Regions from separate parts of the Stenotrophomonas sp. YJH_SMC_53 genome, predicted to be linked through region 1. Evidence: predicted binding sites of a transcription regulator. Region 1 holds the regulator's gene; the other holds the start of a gene.
What was found. The regulator FliA, encoded in region 1, starts transcription of late flagellar genes. The targets are predictions, from matches to a motif close to TAAAGTTTNNCNNNCNNNGGCCGATAA.

Region 1 (7,296 bases):
AAATTCCCGTGAGACTGTATTCGGCCGTCGCCCAGGTCCTGTCCTACGTCTACCAGCTGCGCGCCTGGCGCACTGGCCCGATGCCGGACGCCCCGCACATCCAGGTGGATGAATTCGGCAAGGGAGGCCGCCCGTGAGCGCCCAGCCCGCCACCGGATTCAACACCCGCCGCGCCCTGGAAATGATCCGCCAGGGCCTTGGCGCGCCGCTGATCGTGCTGGCCCTGCTGGCCATGGTCGTGGTGCCGCTGGCCGCGCCTGTCCTCGATGCGCTGTTCACCTTCAACATCGCCATCTCGCTGATGGTGCTGCTGGCGGTGGTCTACGTGAAGCGCCCGCTGGATTTCACCATCTTCCCGATCGTGCTGTTGATCACGACCATGCTGCGGCTGGCGCTGAACGTGGCCTCCACCCGCGTGATCCTGCTCAATGGCCAGAACGGGCACGATGCCGCAGGCAAGGTCATCGCCGCCTTCGGTGAATTCGTGATCGGCGGCAACTACGCGGTCGGCATCGTGGTGTTCGCGATCCTGACCATCATCAACTTCGTGGTCATCACCAAGGGCGCCGGCCGCGTCTCGGAAGTGACCGCGCGCTTCATCCTGGACGCGATGCCCGGCAAGCAGATGGCGATCGACGCCGACCTCAACGCCGGTTTGCTGACGCGTGAAGAAGCCAAGCTGCGCCGCGAGGAAGTCCGCGAGGAAGCCGACTTCTACGGTGCGATGGACGGTGCCAGCAAGTTCATCCGCGGCGACGCCATCGCCGGCATCCTGATCCTGTTCATCAACATGCTCGGCGGCCTGGCCGTGGGCGTGCTGCAGCATGGCATGCCGTTCGGCGAAGCCGCCGCCACCTATACCCTGCTGTCGATCGGTGACGGCCTGGTGGCACAGCTGCCGGCGCTGCTGGTCTCCAGCGCGGTGGCGATGCTGGTCACCCGCGCCTCGCGCTCGCAGGACATGGCCCAGGCCATGACCGGGCAGGTGTTCGGCCAGTACCGGGCGCTGGCGATCACCGCCGGCATCATCGGCCTGGTGGGCCTGGTGCCGGGCATGCCCAACGTCGCTTTCCTGACGCTGGCCTCGATCCTCGGCTTCATCGCCTGGAAGCTGTATCGCAAGACCAAGGCACCGGCTGCCGATGCGACAGGCAGTGGCACCGATGCCGCCGCGCTCACTGCGCTCGGCCGCCCGGCCGCCGCGGCCCCCACCGCCGAACTGAGCTGGGACGAACTGCGCCCGGTCGATCCGCTGGGCCTGGAGGTCGGCTATCGGCTGATTCCGCTGGTGGACAGCAACCAGGGCGGCGAACTGATGGCGCGCATCAAGGGCGTGCGTCGCAAGCTGACCCAGGATGTCGGCTTCCTGATCCCGTCGGTGCACATCCGCGACAACCTGGAATTGCCCGCCAACGGCTACCGCGTGCTGGTGCACGGCGTACCGGTGGCCACCGCCGAGATCCACCCCGACCGCGAGCTGGCCCTGGATCCAGGCAGCGCACTCGGCGCACTGGAGGGCATTGCCGGCAAGGATCCCGCGTTCGGCCTGGATGCCACCTGGATCCAGCCGCACCAGCGCGCCCAGGCCGAAACGCTGGGCTACACGGTGGTCGACCCGGCCACCGTGGTCGCCACCCATCTGTCGCACTTGATCCGCGAACACGCGCCGGAACTGCTCGGCCACGAAGAAGTGCAGCACCTGCTGGCCAACCTGGCCAAGAGCGCGCCCAAGCTCGTCGAAGATCTGACGCCCAAGGCGCTGCCGCTGTCGGCGGTGGTGCGCGTGCTGCAGAACCTGTTGGTGGAGCGCATTCCGATCCGCCAGCTGCGCAAGATCGCCGAAGCGCTGGTCGAACATGCGCCCGCCAGCCAGGACCCGGCCGTGCTGACCGCCGCGGTGCGCACCGCACTGGGCCGCTTCATCGTGCAGGAGATCGCCGGAATGTCGGCGGAGCTGCCGGTGTTCACCCTCAACCCGCAATTGGAACGTGTCTTGCAGGAGTCCACGCAGGGCAACGGCGCCGCGCTGGAACCCGGACTCGCTGAGCGACTGCACCAGAGCCTGGCCGAATGTGTCAGCAAGCAGGAAGCCCGCAACGAGCCCGCGGTCGTGCTGGTACCTGGCCCGGTGCGCGCCGCGCTGGCCCGCCTGGTCCGCCACAGCGTTCCGTCGCTGTCGGTCCTGGCCTACAGCGAGGTGCCGGAGGACAAGCGCCTGAAGCTGGTCGGAACGATCAGCTGACGCCCGCCCGCCGATGCGCCAGAAAACAGACACCACTTTCGAACCAACGCAACTGACAGACACCAAGGGGAACCCGCACCGTGCAGACCACCGACCACCCGAGTTCCCCGACCGCCACCCCGCCGTCTTCGCCCCGTGACCACAGCATGAAAATCAAACGATTCGTCGCCGCCGACATGCGCTCGGCCATGAACCTGGTGCGCAAGGAACATGGTCCTGACGCCGTGATCCTGTCCAACCGCCGGATCGAGGAAGGCATCGAGATCGTCGCCGCCGCCAACTACGACGAGAGCGCGGTGCAGCGTGCGCTGGAAGCCTCGCGCCGTGACGTCGCACCGCCGCCGGCACCCAAGCCGCGCACCGCCGCCGACGCGGTGATCGCCGCCGTCACCCGCCGCCGCAGCAGCACCCCGGCACCGGAACCGATTGCCGCGACCACCTCGGCGGTGGCCGCCCTCGCCCGTGCAGCAGTGGGCGCTACCGGCCGCACCCTGGACAGCGCCGACGAGATCGTGCCGACCCGCGGCAGCACCGGCTTCGCCGCCACGCTGGCACGCGCCGCCGTCAATGAGCCGGCGCTGCCGGACCAGATCTTCGCCCCGTTCGCCGAAGCCATCGTCGCACCGGCACCCGCCAGCGCCACGCCGGCCAACCGCGCCCGCTTCCAGATCGACCCGCCGCACGAGGCGCATCACGAAAGCGCGGCCCCGGCCGTGCAGCCGCCGCCGCTGCCGACCGCAGCCCTGGCCGAAACGCAGCCGGAGGTCGCCGCAAGCGAACCGGCGCTGGCCGATGCCACCGTCGAAACCGCGCCGACGCCGACGCTCGCCCCAGCCCCGGTCCTGACCGTGGTCGCCCAGGACGACGCCGAGATCCGCCAGCTGCGCCAGGAAGTGGCCGGCATGCGCCAGGTGATCGAGCGCGAAATGAACCGCTTCACCGACGAGCGCCTGCGCGGCTGCCCGGTGCGCGCCACCGCGCTGGACCTGATGGACGAGTACGGCTTCGATGCTGGCCTGGCCCGCGACGTCGCCATGCAGATTCCGCTGGAGACCGAGGCGCACCGAGGCCGCGGCCTGATGCTGGGGCTGATCTCGCGCAAGCTGCCGATCGCCCCGGTCGACCCGCTGGAGGAAGGCGGCGTGATCGCGCTGGTAGGCCCGACCGGCGCCGGCAAGACCACCACCATCGCCAAGCTGGCCTCGCGCTTCGCCGAGAAGCACGCGCCGCGTGACGTCGCCCTGGTCACCACCGACACCACCCGCATCGGCGCCCGCGAGCAGCTGTATGGCTATGGCAGGCAGCTCGGCATCGCCGTCCACGAGGCCAACAGCGGCACCGACCTGGACCAGCTGCTGGAACGCCTGAAGGACTACAAGCTGGTACTGATCGACACCGCCGGGCTGGGCCCGCGCGACCGCGCGCTGGCCGCCCAGCTGCAGTGGCTGCGCGCCGCCCGCCAGGTGCGCACCCTGCTGGTGCTGCCGGCCAACACCAGCTTCGGCGACATGGACGAGGTGGTCCGCCGCTTCGGTGCCGCCAACCTGCAGGGCCTGGTGCTGAGCAAGCTGGACGAAACCGGCCGCTTCGGCAACGCCCTGTCGGTGGCCGTGGACCATGCCCTGCCGATCACCTGGGTGACCGATGGCCAGGACGTTCCGGACGACCTGCACCGGGCCAGTGCGGCCAATCTCGTACTTCGCCTTGAAGATTTGCGCCGAGCGGCCGATATGCCCTGCAACCCGGAGTTGAACCATGCCGTCGCGTGAGTACGCCAAGCTGACCAAGACCTTCCCGCTGTCGGCCACCCGCAGCGAGCCGCTCGGCCCTGTGCGCACCATCGCCGTGACCGGCGGCAAGGGCGGCGTGGGCAAGACCAACGTATCGGCCAACCTGGCCGTGGCGCTGGCCGGCATGGGCAAGCGCACGCTGCTGCTGGACGCCGACCTCGGCCTGGCCAACATCGACGTGATCCTGGGCTTGAACCCCACCTTTACGCTGGCCGACCTGGTTGCCGGCCGCTGCTCGCTGGACGATGTCATCGTCGAAGGCCCGAACGGCGTGCTGGTGGTCCCGGCCGCGTCCGGCCGCCGGCACATGGCCGAGCTGGCCCCGGCCGAGCACGTCGGCCTGGTCAACGTGTTCTCCGAGCTGGAGCGCGAGCTGGACATCATGGTGGTGGACACCGCCGCGGGCATCACCGACGGCGTGCTGACCTTCTGCCAGGCCGCGCAGGACACCGTGGTCGTGGTCTGTGACGAGCCGGCTTCAATCACCGACGCCTACGCGCTGATCAAGGTGCTGTCGCGTGAACGGGGCGTGGACCGCATCCAGGTGGTGGCCAACATGGTGCGCGACCCCAATGAGGGCCGCGTGCTGTACGAGAAGCTGACCCGCGTCTGCGAGAAGTTCCTCGCCGATGTTTCGCTGAACTACCTGGGCTGCGTGCCGCAGGATGACTGGCTGCGCCTGTCGGTGCAGCGCCAGCAGCCGGTGGTGAAGGCCTACCCGTCCAGCCCGTCCGCACTGGCGATCACCGAGATCGCGCGCCGCACGGCCCGCTGGCAGGCGCCGACCGAACCACGCGGCGGCGTCGAGTTCTTCCTCGAACGCATCCTCAAGCAGCGCGGGGTGGCGGCATGAAAGGCGCGGCCCAGTACAGGGAAGTCCAGCGCTCGGCGGCCAACGACGTCATCGCCCAGCACTCGGACCTGGTGCGGCGCATCGCCCACCATCTGGCCGCGCGCCTGCCGGCCAGCGTCGAAGTCGACGACCTGATCCAGGCTGGCATGATGGGCCTGATCGAGGCTTCGCGCAGCTACGACGCCGACCAGGGCGCCTCGTTCGAGACCTATGCCTCGATCCGTATCCGTGGCTCGATGATCGACGAGATCCGCCGTGGCGACTGGGTGCCGCGCTCGGTGCACCGCCGTGCACGCGATGCTGCCGCCACCATCCGCCGCCTGGAACAGAGCAGCGGCCGCGCCGCCAGCGCCACCGAAGTGGCCGCCGCGATGGAGATGCCACTGCCCGAATACCTGCGCCTGATGGAAGACGCCGCGCGTGGCCAGGTGCTGAGCCTGGAGTCGCGCATTGAGGACCAGGGCGAGCTGGACACGGTCGCACAGGGTGGCCCGACCCCGCAGCAGGTGCTGGAGCGCAGCGAGTTCGGCCGCGAGCTGGGCAAGGCCATCGGCCATCTGCCCGAGCGCGAACAGCTGGTGCTCTCGCTCTACTACGAGCAGGAACTCAACCTGAAGGAGATCGGCGCGGTGCTCGGCGTGAGCGAGTCGCGGGTCTGCCAGATCCACGGCCAGGCCGTGCTGCGCCTGCGCGGCCGGCTGAAGGTATTCGAGGCCGTCGACGCCGGCCTCGAAGAATGAACATCCCCGAGGCAGCTGCCCCCGGCCGCCCGGAATGAACAACAAAGGAACTCTGCTTTGAACAAGAACATGCGCATCCTGATCGTCGACGACTTCTCGACCATGCGTCGCATCGTCAAGAACCTGCTGGGCGATCTGGGCTTCACCAACACCGCCGAAGCCGAGGACGGGCATGCCGCGCTGTCGCTGCTGCAGAGCCAGCCGTTCGATTTCGTGGTCACCGACTGGAACATGCCGGTAATGACCGGCATCGAGCTGCTCAAGGCGATCCGTGCCGACGCCAAGCTGAAGACCCTGCCGGTGCTGATGGTCACCGCCGAAGCCAAGCGCGAGCAGATCATCGAAGCGGCCCAGAACGGCGTGAACGGCTACATCATCAAGCCGTTCACCGCGCAGACGCTGGAAGAGAAGCTCGGCAAGATCTTCGAACGCCTGGCGGCCAGTGCCTGATGGATACCACGGTCGACAAGAATGCCCTCGCCCTGCGCCTGCAGGAAGCACTGGACGCACTGGAGTCCGGTGACGAAACCGCCTGGCGGCAACGCATCGACGGACTGGTCGCGCTGCGCACGCAGCCGATGATGAGCGGCCTCTCGCGGCTGGCCCGCGAGCTCGGGCAGGCCCTGGGTGAACTGCCGACCGTACCCAGCGAGGCCGGCGAACTGGACGATGCCTGCGCACGCCTGGACCACGTGGTGGCGATGACCGAACAGGCGACGCACCGCACCCTGGACCTGGCCGAGGAATGCCGCAGCCTGACCGAACAGTTGCGCGCCGAAGGCCTGCAGCCGGGCCAGGATGCACAGCTCGAGCGCATCCGCCACAACCTCACCGAGATCGCCCTGACCCAGAGCTACCAGGACCTGACGGGGCAGATCATCCGTCGCGTGGTCGGCATCGTCCGCCGTGTGCATGAGGGCTTCGGCGCGCTCGGCCTGCCGCCGGAACAGCATCGCACCGATCCGGAACTGGCCGGGCCGGCACTGAAGGGACTGGACCGCCACGCGGTCTCGCAGAACGACGCCGACGACCTGCTGTCGGACCTGGGGCTGTAAGCATGAGCGCGGTATCCGACGACATCACTGCCGATTTCATCATCGAGGCGCAGGAAATCCTGGATCGCCTGGGCGAACAGCTGGTGTCGCTGGAGCAGGCACCACAGGACACCGAGCAACTCAACGCGGTGTTCCGGGGCTACCACACGCTCAAGGGCGGCGCCGGCTTCCTCGGCGTCACCGCCATGGTCGAGTTGTGCCACGCCGCCGAAGAAGCGCTGGGCATCGCGCGCGCGGGCCAGGCCGTGCTGCAGGCCCATCACTTCGATGCCGCCCAGCAATCGCTGGACTACCTGCAAGCGATGCTGGATGCAGTTTCCTCCGGCACCGAGCCGGGCTATGCGCCGCCGGAGCTGATCGCCCAGTTCGACATGCATGGCGGTGCCGTGGCTGCACCCGCCGCCGCAGCAGCTCCCGCTGCGGGTGGCAGCGACCTGATCACCGACGACGAGTTCGAGGCCCTGCTCGACCAGCTGCACGGCGGCAACGCACCGACTGCGGTGGCGCCAGCAAAGAAGGCCGACGACGGCCTGATCAGCGAAGACGAGTTCGAAGCCCTGCTCGACCAGCTGCACGGTGGCGCCGCACCCGGCGCCAAGCCCATCGCTGCGGCAGC
Region 2 (7,296 bases), on a different contig from region 1:
TGGCCGAGCTGCAGCGGCTGATCGTGGCGACGGTCAAGCGGCGCTGAGCCGCACGAGCGGTCAGCCGCCGGCCAGGGCGGCGAATCCCGCGGCCAGCTGGTCGCGCACCAGTGCGTCGCGCGCGTCGCGGCTTGCAGAGCCCAGCACCACGGTGATCAGCCGTACCGGCTGGTCCCGCCCGGGTACTGGCCGGCACGCGGTGGCGGCCAGGCAGAAGCCTGCGGCCTGGGTGTAGCCGGTCTTCAAGCCGTCCACGCCGTCTTCGCCGAGCAGGGCGTTCTGGTTGCTGCGGTTGAAGCTGCCATGGGCGAACGCGCGCTGCGCGGTGATCGCCAGGATCTGCGGATGGTCGTTCAACAGGCGGGCGGCCAGCACCGCCATGTCGCGCGCGCTGGAGACATGGTGCGGTGTGGTGATGCCGGACACGCTGGCAAACCAGGTGCTGCGCAGCCCGAGCTGGCGTGCGTGCCGGTTCATGCGTTCCAGGAATGCGGCCTGCGATCCGTCCAGGTGACGCGCGATCGCCAATGCAGCGTCATTGCCGGAAACCACCATCAACCCTTCCAGCAGGCGTGCCAGAGTGATTGTCTCGCCGGGCACCAGGCCCATGCGCGTTTCATCATCGGCCACGGCATGCACATCGTCGGCGGCGATGGTGACCGGGTCGTCCCACGAGCGTCCGTTCTCTTCGACGCACGCATAGGCGGCATAGGCGGTCATCAGCTTGGTCAGCGATGCCGGTTGCCGCGCGGCTTCAGCGTTGTGCTGGTGGATCACCGCGGAGGTTGCCGCTTCCAGGGTGATGGACGAAATCGGTAGGGGGGCGGGCGCAGCAGACGGCATGGCGGGCGGAGATGGCAGCGACGGTCAGCAAGAATAGTTCTTGCCGGCTGCACGAAGCCGCACTGCCGGAGCGCTGCAGCGTCCACGGCAACGCCCGGTTGCGCCCGGGCTGGGGTCGAGGCAGCCTGCGCACATGCAATCGGATATCCGCATCGACGGTCGTGTCTTCACCTACGTCTTCCCGTGTGCGTGGGAGGACTACGCGAAGATCGGCTTTTCACGTGATCCGCTCGGACGCATCAGCGCATTGCATCGGCGATGGTTCGAGTTCTTCGACCTCGATGCCGGTGCGATGGTGGAAGCGGAGGGCGAGCGCGATGCACGTGATCTGGAGCTGCAGCTGCGTTCGCCGTTCAAGGCGCACCGCGCACCGGCACCGATGACGATCCAGCACAAGGCTGGGGGTCGTACTGAATGGGTACGTGGTGCCAACCAGGCCTTGTCGCTGGCAATTGCTGCGTTGGGTGAACAAGGCTATCGCTGTTACCCGCTGAAGGCATGGCTGCAGGCGGCGCTACGCCTGCGCATGGACCGGCTGCACGACTGGGCTGTGGTGCAGCTTCCGGAAGAAGAAGGCCTGCGGATTCCCGGTGGCCCCGGTGAGGGCGTGCTGCGTGACACGCTCGACGGTTGCCGGGCACTGGATATCGATCCAATGCCCTGTCTGCCTGAATACGTCCAACGCTGGTACACAGGTTGAGCCGCGTTCAACGGGTCCCCGGCTGCTGAACCGGCGCGGCCGGTTGCGCCGCGCACGCAGGGGAGGCGGTGGACGGGCTGGCCAGCTGGCGTGCCAGCTCGGCGTTGGCCACATGGCCGTGCAGGAACAACAGGCTGCCGAAGATGTTCATGAGCGTGCCTCCACTTGAGTGGATTGCACGATACGGGCAGCATGGAAGCGCAAAAAGCGATATTTCCGCAAGCATGCCTTGAGAGGAATTCAAGCCTGATGTCCCGTCCGCCCCTTCATGCCCTGCAGGGTTTCGTGGCCGCCGCGCGGCTGGGCAACCTGTCACGGGCAGCGGCGTCGATGAATCTGACCGTCAGTGCGCTCAGCCATCAGATGCGTCAGCTGGAAGAGCGGCTCGGGCAGCCACTGCTGGTCCGCCAACCGCGTGGCGTCGCCCTCACCCTGGAGGGGCAGCGCCTGCTCGACCAGGTCGGCCCGCATCTGGATGCGATCAACGAAGCTTTCCAGCCCTATGCGGCCCGCGCCGAGCACGTGCTGACGATCAGTGCGGTGCCGTCGATGGCGTCGGCGTGGCTGGTGCCGCGCTTGGGTCACTTCGTGGCTGAGCACCCACAGATCGAGATCAACCTGCAGTCGAGTGAGCGCCTGATTGATTTCGAGCGCCAGCGCCAGTTCGACGCCGCGCTGCGGCTGGGCAGCGGGCAGTGGCCGGGCCTGGTGGTTGAGCCGCTGTTCGACGAGTGGCTGCTGCCGATGGCGAGCCCGGCGCTGATCGAACGCATGGGAGGGATCGACCGGGTGCCACTGAACCAGTGGCCACTGCTGGGGGACCCCGATGGTGCGTGGGGGGCCTGGTTCGCGTTGAGCGGGCAGACCCCGCCGTCGCGCTTCGTAGCGGTGCTGGATGATTCGGAGGCACACCACCGTGCGGCGCTTGACGGGGTGGGCGTGGCGCTGGGGCGGGTGACGCGGGCGCGCTTGTTGCTGGATTCCGGCCAACTGGTTGCGCTGTCCAACCTGCGCCTGAAAACCGCCTGGCCGCATTGGCTGGTCTACCCGCAGCGTTCGGCCCGCCACCGCGGCTTTCTTGCCTTCCGCGACTGGCTGCACGCGCAGGCTGCCGAACACGTGCGGCACACGGCGGACGCTACACTCATCGCACCAGCGTGACCGCCTGCCCGCCACGCGCGAACGCCTCCTCCAGCAGCGAGCCGGCCTTGATCGCCTGCACTTCCTTGAACAGCGCCTGCAGCGCCTGCAGCGCGTCGGCGGGGCGCGATGCCGGCGCCGCCACCGCCTGCTGGATCGCGGTGAAACGGTCGGCCAGCACGCGGTGGCCGGGATGCGCCCGCGCCCATGCTTGCAGCGGCTGGCGCACGCCGGCGGCGGCATCCAGGCGCTGCAGATCGAACAGGGTGATCGCAGCCGCCGACGTCTCGGCCCGTTCGATCGTGGCGTGGCGCAGTTCGCGGCTGAGAAACAGGTCGTAGGCTGCACCGCGGCCCACCGCGATGCGCAGCCCCTCGCGGTCGAGGTCGGTCACCTGCTGCGCGGGACTGTCCTCGCGCACCAGATAGGTGCCTTCGATCTCCACGTACGGAGCACTGAAGGCGATGCGGTCGGCGCGTGCCGGATCGATGGCCAGGAAGGCCAGATCCCAGCCGTCTTCGCCTGCCGCAGCGACCACCGAGGCTGCGGCATCGTGACAGGTGAAGCGTGCCTGCACACCCAGGCGCTGCGCCAATGTCGTGGCCAGCTCCACCGACGGTCCGCGCGGTGAGTGCGCATCGCCCTGCGCCAGCACCGGGTTGCCCAGGTTGATCGCCACGCGCAGGAAACCCTGCGGTGCGAGCGCACTTTGGTGTTCGGCCAGGGACATGCAGGACTCCGCGAGGAAAGGGGCAGCCAGCATGCCAGCACTGCCCTGCAAGGGGTGTCATGCTGCACGACTGCAGGATGGCCTACCTTCCGTTTGCCGACGAGGCCGCAGGTGTCGGTATGGACTTGGAGGTGAGCCTGGCGCGTGGCCGAGATCTGCGACAGTGAAGGCAACCGCATTGCGTTGCAGGCGCACGCAGCTCTGTAGAGCCGAGCCCACGCCCGGCTGCTGTTGGCCCAGCCGCCCAAGCTCAGCCGAGCATGGGCTCGGCTCTACAAGGTCGCGGCGCGTGAGCGCTGCAGCCAGTCGTTGATCGCCGGATCGAGCCGCGGGTCGTCCGGCAGCTGCATGCCGAAGCCTTGCTGCAGCACGTCGCGCACGTCGGCAACATCGTGCAGCGGACGCTTGTCCGGTGCCTGGCCGGGGCGGTACTCGGTGTAGTTGCCGCTGCCGATGGTGCGTCGCCAGTCCGGCCCGGTCAGCGACGCGCGCAGCTGGCCAGGGAAGCTGGAGTCGGGATGGGTGCACACGTACCAGTTGCCCACCACGTTGTCGATCGGTGCCGGCACGTGCAGGTCGAAACGGTACATCGCCCGCCAGCCGTCACCGGATTCGGCGGACAGCACGAAATCCCCCTCGCCGGGCAGCCGCTGCAGCAGATAGCGTTCGTGCGGCGTGGCGTGCGGCTGCGGATCATGCAGCCGCAGCGGCACGGTCGGGGTCAGGCTGCCGAAACCGGCATCCACCAGCCAGTCATCGCCGTCCACCTGCACGCGCAGCAGCAGGTGGGTCCGTGCGGTCAGTTCGCCGTCCTGGGCAGCCAGCAGCACGCGCGCGCTCAATGGCTGTGCATCGAAGCCCAGCGCCTGCAGCAGCGCCAGCAGGCCGCCGTTGAGTTCGAAGCAGTAGCCGCCACGACGGTCGTCGAGCAGCTTGCGCTGCACGCTGTCCAGGTCGATCGGTACCGCATCGCGCAGCAGGCAGCTGAGGGTCTCGAACGGCAGCACTGCGTTGTGGCGCTGCTGCAGCAGGGTCAGGCCGGCCAGCGTCAGCGGTGGCGGGGCATCCAGCTGCAGGCGCTGCAGGTAGCGGGGGACATCGAGCGTCGTCATGGCGGCACCGGGCGGGAGGGGAGGTCCACTGTGCTCCCCCAACCGGGGTTGAGGTCAAGGGCGCTGGTCGTGTCACGCCAGCGTCGCCTGCACCCGGTACAAAGGCCGCGTCCGCCCGTCACCGCTGGGCCAGGACAACGAAAGTTCTAAAGTTGCCTTGAATCCGGCCGATACAGGGGCGTCCTTCTGCCTGGAGTCTGTCATGTCGGCCGTTGTCCCCCACCTCCGGTCCCTGCGCACGCGGCTTGCGGCGCTGCGCCCGGCGTCCTCCGGTCTGCTGCTGTGGCTGCAACCGCATCGGCTGAGCGTAGCCAACAAGCTCAAGGCGACCTTGTGGGTCTGTGGCCTGGGACTGGTCGCAATTGCCGCCGCCTATGCCTGGACCGGGCATGCCAGCACGCAGGCTGCGCGCAGCCAGGCCAGCTACCAGCGCGGCAGTGATCTGGCCGCGCGCCTGGCCACGCGGGTGGCCGAAGCGCGTCGCCTGCAGATCCAGTATGGACGCAGTTTCGATGATGCCGACCGCGCGCAGCTGCTGGCCACGCAAAAGGCGCTGCAGGACGATCTGCAGGCGCTGCGCACGATGCCGATGGATGCCGGCCGGCGCAAGGCCCTGCAGGCGCTGACCGAAGCTGCAGACGCGTTCTCGCAGGGTGTTGCCGCCCTGTTCGAACGGGTCGACGAGATGGGCCGTGGTGAGGCCGGCCTCGCCGCGCAGCTGCAACAGGCTGCAGACACGCTGCAGGGGCAGGTGGATGCGCAGCAGCGGGATGCGCTGGCGTTGTCCCTGCAGAAGATGCGGCGACAGGAGGCCCTGCTGCTGCTCGACGGTGATTCCACCCACGCCGATCGCGCCAGCGAAGAAAAGCTGCCGTTCGATCTCGCGCTGGCGGGCCTGCCCGCGGATGCGCAGGTCACCCTGCGCACCGGGATGGATGCGTATCAGGCCGCATTGCTGGGGTATACCGCGGCCCGCGTCGGCTTGGATGTGGAAGCGCAGTCGCTGCTGGATACCGCCGCGCGCGTAGCGCCTGCGCTGGCCGCATTCCAGCAGGCACAGGTGGCGGCGCTGGCCGGGGCGCAGGCACGCCAGCAGGCCGGCGCGCGCACCATGAGCGTGCTGTTCGCACTGACCCTGCTGCTGGTGGCCGGCGTGCTGATCACCAGTCTGGTCCTGGTGCTGCGTGCGGTGCGCCAGCCGATCCAGGACACCCTGCGCTTCGCCAGCGACATCGCTGACGACTGCTTGGACACCACCCTGCGCGTCTACAACGCCAACGACGAGATCGGCCAGCTGGCGCAGCGCCTGGTCGACATGCAGCAGCGCCTGCGCGCGCGTATCGAGACCGAGCGTGCCGTGGCGCGCGGCAACACCCGGGTGCGCCAGGCATTGGACAGTGCACAGACCGGTTTGATGGTGATCGATGCGGAAGGGCAGGTCGCCTACGCCAACCCGGCATTGCTGCAGCTGCTTGACCTGCGGAACGAAGCGCTGGTGGGCAGCGACGCGGTACGCCTGCATCCGGCGTTGGCCAGCCTGGCCGGCGTGCGCCAGCGCGAAGAGCGCGAGATCGGCCATGCCGGCACGCGTTACCAGCTGATTGCCAACCCCGTCATCGATGAAGGGCAATTCCTCGGCGTAGCGGTGGAATGGCGCAGTCGTGCGCTGGAGACCCTGCTGGAAACCGAGGTCGCTGCCCTGGTCGATGCTGCAGCACACGGCGACCTGCACGGTCGCATCGCGCTGGAGGGCAAGCAGGGCTTCGTGCGCACGTTGTCGACCAGCATCAACCGCCTGCTGGCGACGTTTGAAACCAACCTCGGCGACCTGCAGGCATTGCTGGCTGCGCTGGCCCGTGGTGACCTCAGCGTGCGCATGGAGGGTGAGCTGCAGGGCGTGTTCGCGCGCATGCGCGATGATGCCAACGCGACGGTCGCACAGCTGGGCCACATCGTCACCCGCATCCAGCACGCCACCTCCAGTCTCGATACCGGCGTTGGCGAGATCGTTGCCGGTCATCAAGATCTGTCACAGCGCACCGAGCAGCAGGCCGCCAACCTGGAAGAGACCGCCGCTTCCATGCACGAACTGACCGATACGGTCGGTCGCAATGCTGATGCCGCAGGCCGTGCCGACGCGCTGGTCAAGGGAGCGGCTGCGGTGGCGCAGCGCGGCGGCGAGGCTGTCGGCCAGGTGGTGGCGACCATGCAGGGCATCAGCGCGGCATCGCGGCGGATCGGCGACATTACCCAGCTGATCGACGGCATCGCCTTCCAGACCAACATCCTGGCGCTGAATGCGGCGGTGGAAGCGGCCCGTGCCGGTGAGCAGGGCCGCAGTTTCGCCGTGGTAGCCGCGGAAGTGCGCCTGCTTGCACAACGCAGCGCAGAGGCGGCCAAGCAGATCAAGGGCCTGATCGAGGATTCGGTGGCGCGTGTGGGAGAGGGCAACCAGCAGGCCGAACAGGCCGGCACCACGATGGGCGAGATCGTCGGCAGCGTGCAGCAGCTGGCCGAGCTGCTGGCGGGTATCCGCAGTGCGTCGCAGGACCAGCATGCCGGCATCGCACAGGTGAACCAGACCATCGTGCAGATGGAAGCCAGTACCCAACGCAACGCCAGCCTGGTGGAAGAGGCCGGTGCCTCCACGGCGCAGATGCAGGTCCAGGTGCGTGCCCTGGCCGACGCGGTGGGCGCGTTCCGGTTGCGGTCGATGCCGCAGGCGCGCGCCGCCGCGGCCTAGTCAGCCGAGCGTAGGCTCGGCGCTACAT

Region 2: the regulator FliA is predicted to act here: its motif matches at 4,673-4,699, upstream of AC5P7X_RS00610 (methyl-accepting chemotaxis protein).

What each region holds. Positions count from the first base shown of each region.
Region 1 is NZ_JCAFTF010000006.1:328,794-336,089, forward strand. Features, by position in the region: gene flhB (flagellar biosynthesis protein FlhB) at 1-137, shown strand, start outside; gene flhA (flagellar biosynthesis protein FlhA) at 182-2,242, shown strand; gene flhF (flagellar biosynthesis GTPase FlhF) at 2,389-4,011, shown strand; gene AC5P7X_RS12305 (MinD/ParA family ATP-binding protein) at 3,998-4,885, shown strand; gene AC5P7X_RS12310 (RNA polymerase sigma factor FliA) at 4,882-5,625, shown strand; gene cheY (chemotaxis response regulator CheY) at 5,683-6,075, shown strand; gene AC5P7X_RS12320 (protein phosphatase CheZ) at 6,075-6,680, shown strand; gene AC5P7X_RS12325 (chemotaxis protein CheA) at 6,683-7,296, shown strand, end outside.
Region 2 is NZ_JCAFTF010000001.1:120,405-127,700, forward strand. Features, by position in the region: gene AC5P7X_RS00575 (TetR/AcrR family transcriptional regulator) at 1-47, shown strand, start outside; gene AC5P7X_RS00580 (D-alanyl-D-alanine carboxypeptidase family protein) at 61-843, opposite strand; gene AC5P7X_RS00585 (GIY-YIG nuclease family protein) at 977-1,543, shown strand; gene AC5P7X_RS00590 (hypothetical protein) at 1,551-1,694, opposite strand; gene AC5P7X_RS00595 (LysR substrate-binding domain-containing protein) at 1,793-2,704, shown strand; gene AC5P7X_RS00600 (ABC transporter substrate-binding protein) at 2,688-3,413, opposite strand; gene AC5P7X_RS00605 (arylamine N-acetyltransferase family protein) at 3,686-4,525, opposite strand; gene AC5P7X_RS00610 (methyl-accepting chemotaxis protein) at 4,728-7,268, shown strand.